2 regions of the Ruminococcus sp. OM04-4AA genome follow, and region 2 is predicted to be linked to the other one. Evidence: predicted binding sites of a transcription regulator. Region 2 holds the regulator's gene; the other holds the start of a gene.
The links. The regulator HrcA, encoded in region 2, represses chaperone genes, less so after heat shock. The targets are predictions, from matches to a motif close to TGTTAGCACTCNNNNNNNNNGAGTGCTAACA.
Positions count from the first base shown of each region.

Region 1 (5,674 bases), on a different contig from region 2:
ATTGCGTTCTTGTCTCCACATCCGTCAACGATAACTGTATTCTCTTTCTGAACCTTAACAGATTTTGCACGTCCAAGCTGATCCATTGTAGTTTCTTTAAGATCAAATCCAAGTTCTTCAGAAATCACCTGTCCGCCTGTCAGAATTGCGATATCCTGAAGCATCTCTTTTCTTCTGTCACCATATCCCGGTGCTTTTACTGCCACAACATTGAATGTTCCACGCAGTTTATTCACGATCAGAGTTGTAAGTGCCTCACCCTCGATATCCTCAGCGATAATAAGAAGTCTTGCACCAGACTGAACGATCTGCTCAAGAACCGGAAGAATCTCCTGGATATTGGAAATCTTCTTGTCTGTGATCAGGATATATGGATCATCAAGAACAGCTTCCATCTTCTCCATGTCTGTTGCCATATATGCGGAAATATATCCACGGTCAAACTGCATACCTTCTACAAGGTCAAGCTCTGTCTGCATTGTCTTGGACTCTTCGATTGTGATAACTCCGTCATTGGATACTTTTTCCATTGCATCTGCAACCATCTGTCCGACTTCATCATCTCCTGAAGAAACTGCAGCAACTCTTGCAATCTGCTCTTTTCCGTTAACTTTGCTGCTCATCTCACGGATTGCTTCTACAGCTTTATCTGTAGCTTTCTTCATTCCTTTTCTCAGGACGATCGGGTTTGCTCCTGCTTCAAGGTTCTTCATTCCTTCGTGAACCATTGCCTGTGCAAGAACTGTAGCTGTTGTTGTACCGTCTCCGGCAACATCATTTGTCTTAGCTGCAACTTCTCTGATCAGCTGTGCACCCATGTTCTCAAATCCGTCTTCCAACTCAATCTCTTTGGCGATTGTCACACCGTCATTTGTGATAAGCGGAGCACCGAATGATTTATCAAGTACTACGTTTCTTCCTTTTGGTCCTAATGTTACTTTAACTGTATCAGCTAACTGATTCACACCTCTTTCAAGTGCTGCTCTTGCTTCTGATCCGTATTTGATTTCCTTTGCCATTTTAACTGCATCTCCTTTATATTCGTCTAGGTATTACTCTACAATTGCAAGAATATCATTCTGCTTTACAATGATGTATTTCTCTCCTTCAAGCTCTACATCTGTTCCGGCATATTTGGAATAAATTACTTTATCTCCAACCTTAACCTGCATTACAACTTCTTTCCCATCTACAACTCCGCCAGGTCCGACTGCGATTACTTCAGCTTCCTGTGGCTTCTCTTTTGCCTGTCCCGGTAATACGATTCCGGACTTTGTTGTCTCTTCTGCTTCTAACTGTTTTAAAACGATCTTGTCACCTAATGGTACTAATTTCATTGTAATTCCTCCTTACTTTATTAGCACTCCTTTCTCTCGAGTGCTAACCCATGAATATAAAATAGCACTCCCCATTTCATTTGTCAACACAGTTTACATATTTTTTATAAAAGAAAAGCTATGGGGCTTTCTCTGCCTCACAGCTTTTTCTTTCGTCTCTAAAACTTCTCTATGATCTTCTTTCGTTCATCTCATAGAATCCGTTCTCAATTTTAAATTTCAGAAGATTCCTGTCTTCAGACTGGTACCTCTCTTTCACAACACCGGAACAGCACAACAGCTCTGTCCCCGTTGAAATATAACATCTGTATTTTGCATCCAGCAGAATCGTTGTCAGAGGATTTTCCATCACTTCAAGATAAATGTAATCTTCTTCTGTATCATAATGATCCACCTTACAGGCTCTTGTTGTATCATCAAAAATAGCATCTGCTGAAATCACTTTTTCCATCTGCAGATCAACCGGATTTCCCTCGTACATCTTGTCTTCTCCTTCTGCTTACATCCGTTCTTTCTCAATCCTCTCGAGCTCTGTGAATACATAATCATTCAGAACTTTAATATAAGTTCCTTTCATTCCTGAAGAACGTGATTCAATGACTCCTGCACTTTCAAACTTGCGGAGTGCATTCACGATAACTGATCTTGTAATCCCCACACGATCTGCCACCTTGCTGGCAACCAAGATTCCCTCTGTACCATCAAGTTCTTTAAAGATATGAATGATTGCTTCCAGCTCTGAGAAAGAAAGTGTGCTGATTGCTGCCTGAACAACATGTTCTTTTCTTGTCTCTTCCGCACTTTCTTCATTCACTGAACGAAGCATCTCAAGTCCTACTACAGCAGTACCATATTCACTGAGAATAATATCATCAATAGAATACGTTGCATCCTGTTTGTAGATAAACAATGTTCCGAGACGCTCCCCGGCAATATCTATTGGTGTGATGATTGCCTGACATCCTTCCACAGCATCTGAAGAAAAACCAAGTGTCTCCAGATTAACATTCTCTTTTGTAGACAGAACACTCAGCAATCTTTCATTAAGCATATTATCAATATGAGATCCTACGGATTCTGTGATCAGTTCACTGATTTCTCTCACCTTATTGCTTTTGCTGACTCCAAGAATCTTTCCCTTCTTGCTGACTACCAGCACATTTGAGTCCAAAATCTCTGTCAGTACCGCACAGATATCATTAAACACAACTTTGCTGGAGTTATTATTATGCAGCAACTTATTAATCTTTCTGGTCTTATCCAATAATTGTACGCTCATTGTCTCCTCCACATGATTTGCTCTTATTTACTACTTCTAGCAAACAGTAACTATTATTTCCCAAGTTGTATACACAAATCAAATTTCAAATTCCTTACTAGCTTATATTATCATACAATTCAGAAAATAGCAACGTTGTGTTTTTCTGTTTTTTGAAATATTTAATCTTCTTTCTTAATTGTTTCCATATATCCGCACTTTTCATCAGCACAAACTAATTTATTGCCTTTTTCTACCATGTATCCACCACATTCCGGACATTTCTTACTGGATGGCTTCTGCCAGGACATAAATTCGCATTCCGGATTGTCCTCACATCCATAATACTTTCTTCCCTTTTTTGTTTTGCGGATAACAACTTCTTTTCCACACACAGGACACGGAACTCCGATCTTTTCTAGATATGGTTTTGTATTTCTGCATTCCGGGAATCCCGGGCATGCAAGGAATTTACCATGCGGACCGTATTTGATCACCATGTTACGACCACACTCTTCACAGATTACATCTGTTACTTCATCTTCAATCTTAACTTCCTCAAGCTCTTTTTCTGCAATTTTAACAGCTTCTTCAAGATCCGGATAGAAATTACGGATTACTTCCTTCCACGGAACTTTTCCTTCTTCAACCATATCAAGAAGACCTTCCATATTCGCTGTAAAATGAACATCTACAATACTTGGGAATGACTGTTTCATAATATTATTAACAACTTCACCAATCTCTGTCAGATAAAGGTTCTTGCCTTCTTTTGTAATATATCTTCTTCCAAGGATCAGCGAAATGGTTGGTGCATAGGTACTTGGACGTCCGATTCCAAGCTCTTCCATTGTCTTTACAAGACTCGCCTCCGTATAATGTGCCGGTGGCTGCGTAAAATGCTGTTTTGGATCAAATTCTTCTTTTGTAAGAACAGAATCCATGCTAAGATGTCCGACCAGTACATTGCTCTCTTCCTTCTCTTCCTCTGCCTCTACATACACAGATCGGAATCCATCAAATGCAATCCTTGCCGTTGATACAGTAAAGCAGTACTCACCTGCTCCAATCTTAACTGCTGTTGTCTCATACTTCGCCGGCTGCATACGGCTTGCTGTGAAGCGCTTCCAAATCAGCTGATACAAACGGAACTGATCTCTGCTTAATGAATCCTTGATTGCGGCCGGTGTACGTGTAATATCTGTCGGTCGGATGGCCTCATGCGCATCCTGGATCTTCTTGTCCGCGGACTTTGCTTTTGTTCCTTCTGCAACATATGCTTCTCCGTAAGTCTCAGCAATATAGCTTCTTGCTGCTGCATCAGCTTCCTCTGAAATACGTGTAGAATCTGTACGAAGATAAGTGATCACACCAACGGTTCCGTTTCCTTTAATGTCAACACCTTCATACAGCTGCTGTGCAATACGCATTGTCTTCTGTGTACCAAAATTCAATGCTTTGGCAGCCTCCTGCTGCAGCGTACTTGTCGTAAATGGAAGTGGAGCTTTACGCGTCCTCTCACTGTTCTTGATATCTGTAATCTGGAACTCTTCATTCTCTAATTTCTTCAAGATCTCGTCCATCTCTTCTTTTGAATGAATCGCCATCTTTTTCTTCTCTGTTCCGTAGAACTTCGCTGTCAGAGGACGTTTCTCACCTTTTACTTTCAGTTGTGCATCCAATGACCAGTACTCTTCCGGAATAAATGCATCAATCTCTGCTTCCCTGTCTGCAACAATACGAAGTGCGACTGATTGTACACGTCCGGCACTCAACCCACGCTTTACCTTTGCCCAAAGCAATGGACTGATCTTATATCCAACCATACGATCAAGCTCTCTTCTTGCCTGCTGTGCATCCACAAGATCCATGTCAATATCGCGTGGTGCTTTCAAAGATGCTTTCACGGCATTCTTTGTAATCTCGTTAAATGTAATACGACGCATTTTCTTCTCGTCCAGCTTCAAGGCCGCAGCAAGATGCCAGGAAATAGCCTCTCCTTCACGGTCAGGGTCGGTTGCAAGATAAACTTTGTCTGATTTCTTCGCCTCTTTTCTGAGTGCTGCAAGAATCTCTCCTTTTCCACGAATAGTAATATATTTTGGTTCGTAGTCATTCTCCACGTCAATTCCAAGCTGACTTTTCGGCAGATCCCTGACGTGTCCCTGTGACGCTGCAACTGTATAATTGCTCCCTAGAAACTTTTTAATCGTCTTCACCTTTGCAGGAGACTCCACGATTACAAGATAATGTGCCATAAAAACTATACTCCTATTTTATTCTGATATAATAATTCTTTGTTATTTCACGAATGTATCCCTGCAGTTCCAGTGTAACAAGAATGCTCATCAATTTTCTGATCTCCACCCGAGATTCCTGCGCAATCTGATCCACATTCTTAGGATACAAACCGACACAACTATACACCAAATCATCTGTACTTTCAAGCACTTTTTTATTTTTCTCGTTTTTTATCTCCGTGTTTCTGCACAAAACATTTGTTTCAATCCCCCATTCTTCCAGCAGATTTTCAGGATTCAGAAGGATTCCGGCTCCCTGTTGGATCAGTTGGTTACACCCGGCACTCAGAGGGCTGTCTAAAGATCCTGGAAGAGCATAAACATCCTTTCCCTGCTCCAGTGCCATATCTGCTGTAATCAAAGAGCCACTCCTCAACCGGGCCTCCATCACAAGAACCGCATCTGACAGACCGCTGATGATCCGGTTCCTCATTGGAAAATTCATTGCGAGTGGCGGTGTTCCCGGTGGAAATTCCGAAAGGATTCCACCTCCATGTTCTATGATATCCATATATAAGCCGATATGATCCCTTGGATAACAGACGTCAACTCCACTCCCTAAAACAGCATAAGATTTTCCTCCTGCATTCAACGCTGCTCTTTGTCCTGTTCCATCGATTCCTTTCGCCATGCCACTGATGATATCAACACCTGCGGCTGCCAGTGCTTCTGCAAATTCTCTTGTATAGTGTTCTCCGTATCCACTACATCCCCTTGCTCCGACAATTGCTGCTCTCTTTGGTGCTCCCGGACATGTTCCTTTCACAAAAAGAGCATAC
Region 1 is NZ_QTZH01000028.1:18,851-24,524, reverse strand. It holds gene groL (chaperonin GroEL) at 1-1,019, opposite strand, end outside; gene DXB52_RS09430 (co-chaperone GroES) at 1,053-1,337, opposite strand; gene DXB52_RS09425 (hypothetical protein) at 1,507-1,818, opposite strand; gene codY (GTP-sensing pleiotropic transcriptional regulator CodY) at 1,837-2,616, opposite strand; gene topA (type I DNA topoisomerase) at 2,778-4,853, opposite strand; gene dprA (DNA-processing protein DprA) at 4,867-5,674, opposite strand, start outside; gene DXB52_RS17090 (hypothetical protein) at 5,658-5,674, opposite strand, start outside.
Region 1: the regulator HrcA is predicted to act here: its motif matches at 1,356-1,386, upstream of DXB52_RS09430 (co-chaperone GroES).

Region 2 (5,674 bases):
ACAGTCATTGATCGACAGATTGGCACTGACGGAACAGCGAATTGAAGATATGGCAGAAGGTCTGCGTGAAATTGCTGCACTGGATGATCCAATCGGAGAAGTACTTGGCATGAAGACAAGACCGAACGGACTTCGTATCGGAAAGAAACGCGTACCGCTTGGCGTTGTCGGAATCATCTACGAATCCAGACCGAATGTGACAGCAGATGCATTTGGCCTTTGCTTCAAGACAGGAAATGCGGTAATTCTCCGTGGCGGAAGTGATGCAATCCATTCTAACAAGGCAATCACGCGTGCAATCAAGACAGGTCTTCGCAAAGCAAAGTTATCCCAGGATCTCATTCTTCTCGTAGAAGATACAAGCAGAGAAGTTGTAAATGAGATGATGAAGATGCATGGTTGGATCGATGTTCTGGTTCCGAGAGGTGGAGCAGCACTTATTGCAAATGTAGTTGCGAACAGCACTGTTCCGGTAATTGAGACAGGGACCGGAAATTGTCATGTATATGTTGATGAGACAGCAGACATTAAGATAGCAACAGATATTATTGAAAATGCGAAGACACAGCGCCTTGGTGTGTGTAATGCATGTGAATCACTTGTGATTCATTCCAAGATTGCAGAGGTAGCTTTGCCTAAGATCGTAACAAAACTGAAAGAACATGGAGTAGAGATTCGTGGAGATGAGAGAGCGCAGGCAATCAGTTCTGAGATCATCCCGGCAACAGAAGAAGACTGGGGAACAGAGTACCTGGATGCAATCATTTCCGTGAAGATTGTTGATTCCATTGATGAGGCAATCACACATATCAATACATATAATACAGGACATTCAGAATCCATTATTACAAAAGATTATGATAATGCATTGAGATTCCAGGATGAGATCGATGCGGCAGCAGTTTATGTAAATGCATCAACAAGATTTACAGATGGATTCGAATTCGGATTCGGTGCTGAGATCGGAATCAGCACACAGAAGCTTCATGCAAGAGGCCCGATGGGACTCGAAGCATTGACAACAACAAAGTATATTATCTTCGGAAACGGACAGATCAGGGGATAGTATAGATAGCAGGTTTTAAAATCCAGGTCAATTAGTGTAAGTTAAATAAACTTGTCTTTGACCTGGATTTTATGTATCATAATTCAAGTCAACTTATGATTTGGCTATAAGCTTGCCTGGAATTCACAAAATTACAATCCAAGTCAACAACATTTCTATAAAATCACATTCCCTCCCCCAAAAAGCATCCTATTAATAAAATAAGAAGAAAATAAAAAACTTATAAAAATAACAATCAGTGTTGACAAACAGAAATCGAGGTGCTATCTTAGTATCTGTAAGGTGTTAGCACTCAAAAACAAAGAGTGCTAATAACAAACAAAGATGAGAAGAAAGGGGAACACAGAGATGTCTGTAGAAGCTGAATTAAGTGAAAGAAAACTTACGATATTGAAAGCCATCATACAGAATTATCTGGAGACTGGCGAACCGGTCGGATCACGAACCCTTTCAAAATACACAGATTTGAAATTAAGTTCCGCAACGATAAGGAATGAGATGGCAGATCTGGAAGACCTTGGTTACATCTTCCAGCCGCATACATCAGCAGGAAGAATTCCATCAGATAAGGGATATCGCTTTTATGTAGATCTTCTGATGGAGAACAAGGAGCAGGAGATCAGCAGACGAGAGGATGCACTTCTCGAGAAGACAGATAAGGTCGAGAAAGTACTCCAACAGGCAGCAAAGGTTCTTGCTTCTAACACCAATTATGCGACGATGGTTTCCGCACCGGTCAACAGCAGGAACACATTGAAGTTTATTCAGCTGTCACAGGTGGATGAAGAACAGATTGTAGCAGTTATCGTACTTGGTGGTAATGTGATCAAGAATAAGATCATCGAAGTTGGAGAAACCTTAAGTAATGAGAATCTGTTGAAGCTGAACATGCTTCTGAATACGACACTGAATGGATTATCTATTGATCAGATCACATTAGGTCTGATCGCAAGATTAAAAGAACAGGCCGGTATCCACAGTGAGGTTGTTGGTCATGTGCTTGACGCAGTGGCAGAGATTATTCATGTCGATAATGATATGGAGATCTACACAAGCGGCGCAACGAATATTTTTAAATATCCGGAGCTTAGTGATAAGCAGAGTGCACAGGAGATCATCAGTGCATTCGAAGAGAAACAGCAGTTAGCTGATCTGGTGACAGAGACGTTGGCAAGTGAGGAGAACAACGGCATACAGGTTTACATCGGAGATGAAACTCCGGTTAAGACTATGAAAGACTGCAGTGTTGTTACCGCCACTTATGAACTGGGAGAAGGCATGAAAGGAACGATTGGAATCATCGGTCCGAAGAGAATGGATTATGAACATGTCATGAAGACGCTGAAGACTTTACAATGTGAGTTGGATGCGATTTATAATAAAGAACCAAAAGAATAGGAAGGTAGAAAGCTGGTGACAGAGAACATGAGCAAAGAAGATATGGTAAAAGAAGCTGTTGAAGAGGCGAAAGCAAAGGCTGCGAAAGAGCAGGCAGAAGCTGAAGAGACAGTAGAAACAGAAGATGCCCAGGAAGTTGAGACTGAAGCGAAAGAAGCGACAGAGGAAGCAACTGAGACTGAAGGAGATTCAGAAGCAGCATCAGAAGGTAAGAAAAAGTTCTTCGGAAAGAAAGAGAAGAAGGACAAGAAAGACGAGAAGATCGAGGAACTCACAGACCGCGTTACTCGTCAGATGGCAGAGTTTGATAACTTCCGCAAGAGATCTGAGAAGGAGAAATCCCAGATGTACGAGATCGGAGCGAAAGATATCATAGAAAAGATTCTTCCGGTTGTGGATAACTTCGAGCGTGGACTTGGTTCCGTACCGGAGGAGGAGAAGAATGCTCCGTTCGTAGAAGGAATGGAGAAGATCTACAAACAGCTTATGACTACACTGGAATCCGTTGGAGTAAAACCAATTGAGGCAGTTGGTCAGGAATTCAATCCGGATTTCCACAACGCAGTAATGCATGTGGAAGATGATGAGCTCGGTGAGAACATCATCGCAGAAGAATTCCAGAAAGGTTACATGTACCGTGAAAGTGTTGTGAGACACAGCATGGTAAAAGTAGCAAACTAATTTGATTTTTAACAAGATTCAGAGATTAGATAGAGGAGGAAATTTATCATGGGAAAAATTATTGGTATTGACCTTGGTACAACAAACAGCTGTGTTGCCGTTATGGAAGGTGGACAGCCAACAGTTATCGCGAATACAGAAGGCGCAAGAACAACACCGTCTGTTGTAGCATTTACAAAGACAGGAGAGCGTCTTGTAGGTGAGCCTGCAAAACGTCAGGCTGTAACAAACGCAGCAAGAACAATCTCATCCATCAAAAGAGAGATGGGAACAGATTATAAAGTAGATATTGACGATAAGAAATATTCTCCACAGGAGATTTCTGCAATGATCCTTCAGAAACTGAAAGCAGATGCAGAAGGATACCTTGGTGAGAAAGTAACAGAAGCTGTTATCACAGTTCCGGCTTACTTCAACGATGCTCAGCGTCAGGCTACAAAAGATGCAGGTAAGATCGCAGGACTTGATGTAAAACGTATCATCAACGAGCCTACAGCAGCTGCACTTGCTTATGGTCTTGACAACGAGAAAGAGCAGAAGATCATGGTTTACGACCTTGGTGGTGGTACATTCGATGTATCCGTTATCGAGATCGGTGATGGAGTTATCGAAGTACTTTCAACAGCCGGTAACAACAGACTTGGTGGAGATGACTTCGACCAGAAGATCACAGATTACATGCTTGCAGACTTCAAGGCAAAAGAAGGCGTAGATCTTTCTACAGATAAGATGGCTCTTCAGAGATTAAGAGAAGCTGCAGAGAAAGCAAAGAAAGAGCTTTCAAGTGCAACAACAACAAATATCAACCTTCCGTTCATCACAGCAACAGCTGAAGGACCGAAGCATTTCGATATGAACCTTACAAGAGCTAAATTCGACGAGCTGACAAGAGACCTCGTAGAAAAGACTCAGGAACCGGTAAGACGTGCACTTTCTGACGCAGGAATCACAGCTTCCGAGCTTGGACAGGTACTTCTCGTTGGTGGATCAACACGTATTCCGGCTGTTCAGGAAGAAGTTAAGAGACTGACAGGCAAAGAGCCTAGCAAATCCCTTAACCCAGATGAGTGTGTAGCACTTGGTGCTTCCGTACAGGGTGGTAAACTTGCAGGAGATGCAGGCGCAGGAGATATCCTTCTTCTTGATGTAACTCCACTGTCACTGTCTATCGAGACAATGGGTGGTGTAGCTACAAGACTGATTGAGAGAAATACAACAATCCCGACAAAGAAGAGCCAGATCTTCTCAACAGCAGCAGATAACCAGACAGCTGTAGACATCAACGTTGTACAGGGTGAGAGACAGTTCGCAAGAGACAACAAGTCCCTCGGACAGTTCAGACTTGATGGAATCCCGCCGGCTCCACGTGGAATCCCGCAGATCGAAGTTACATTCGATATCGATGCAAATGGTATCGTAAATGTATCTGCTAAGGATCTTGGAACAGGTAAAGAGCAGCATATTACAATCACAGCAGGTTCTAATATGTCTGATGACGATATCGATAAAGCCGTAAAAGAAGCAGCTGAATTCGAGGCTCAGGATAAGAAACGTAAAGAAGCAATCGATACAAGAAACGAAGCAGACGCTATGGTATTCCAGACAGAGAAGGCAATCAAAGAGGTTGGCGACAAAGTCGATGCTACAGAGAAGGCAGCTGTAGAGGCTGACGTTCAGGCACTGAAAGATATCCTTGCAAAATCTGCTCCGGAGAACACAACAGAAGAACAGGTAGCAGAGATCAAAGCTGCTAAGGAAAAACTGATGGAGAGCGCACAGAAACTGTTCACAAAGATGTATGAGCAGGCAGGTGCTGCAGCAGGTGCAGGTGCACAGGCTGGTCCTACACCAGAAGCTGGTCCGGCTCCGGATGGTTTCCAGGGTGATGATGTTGTAGACGGAGATTACAAAGAAGTCTAAAATATAGAAAAGATGCCGGTAAGACAGAAGAAAAACAGGCAGCAGGGCATCAGATAAATGAAGCATGAAGAGAAATTCTACGGAGCTTTGTAGCTTCGTAGAATTTCTTGAGGTTAAGAAAGAGATACAGAAAGGTTAGTATTTGTGTTATGGCAGAGGCAAAGAGAGATTATTATGAGGTGCTCGGCGTAAGCAAAGATGCAGATGATGCTACAATCAAGAAAGCATACCGCCAGCTTGCGAAGAAGTACCATCCAGATATGAATCCAGGGGATAAAGAAGCAGAAATAAAGTTCAAAGAGGCTTCCGAAGCCTATGCCGTTCTGAGTGACGCTGACAAACGTCGTCAGTACGATCAGTTCGGCCACGCTGCATTTGATGGCGGTGCCGGCGGCGGAGCAGGTGGATTCGGCGGCGGATTTAACTTCAATGGAGCAGATTTCAGCGACATTTTCGGAGATATCTTCGGAGATATGTTCGGTGGCTCCAGAAGAGGCGGCGCAAGCAACGGTCCTATGAAAGGGGCTAATATCAGAAAGAGTATCCGCATCACATTTGAGGAAGCTGTCTTCGGATGCGAGAAAGAACTGGATCTTGTGCTGAAAGATC
Region 2 is NZ_QTZH01000033.1:17,143-22,816, reverse strand. It holds gene DXB52_RS10280 (glutamate-5-semialdehyde dehydrogenase) at 1-1,066, shown strand, start outside; gene hrcA (heat-inducible transcriptional repressor HrcA) at 1,415-2,464, shown strand; gene grpE (nucleotide exchange factor GrpE) at 2,492-3,145, shown strand; gene dnaK (molecular chaperone DnaK) at 3,194-5,065, shown strand; gene dnaJ (molecular chaperone DnaJ) at 5,215-5,674, shown strand, end outside.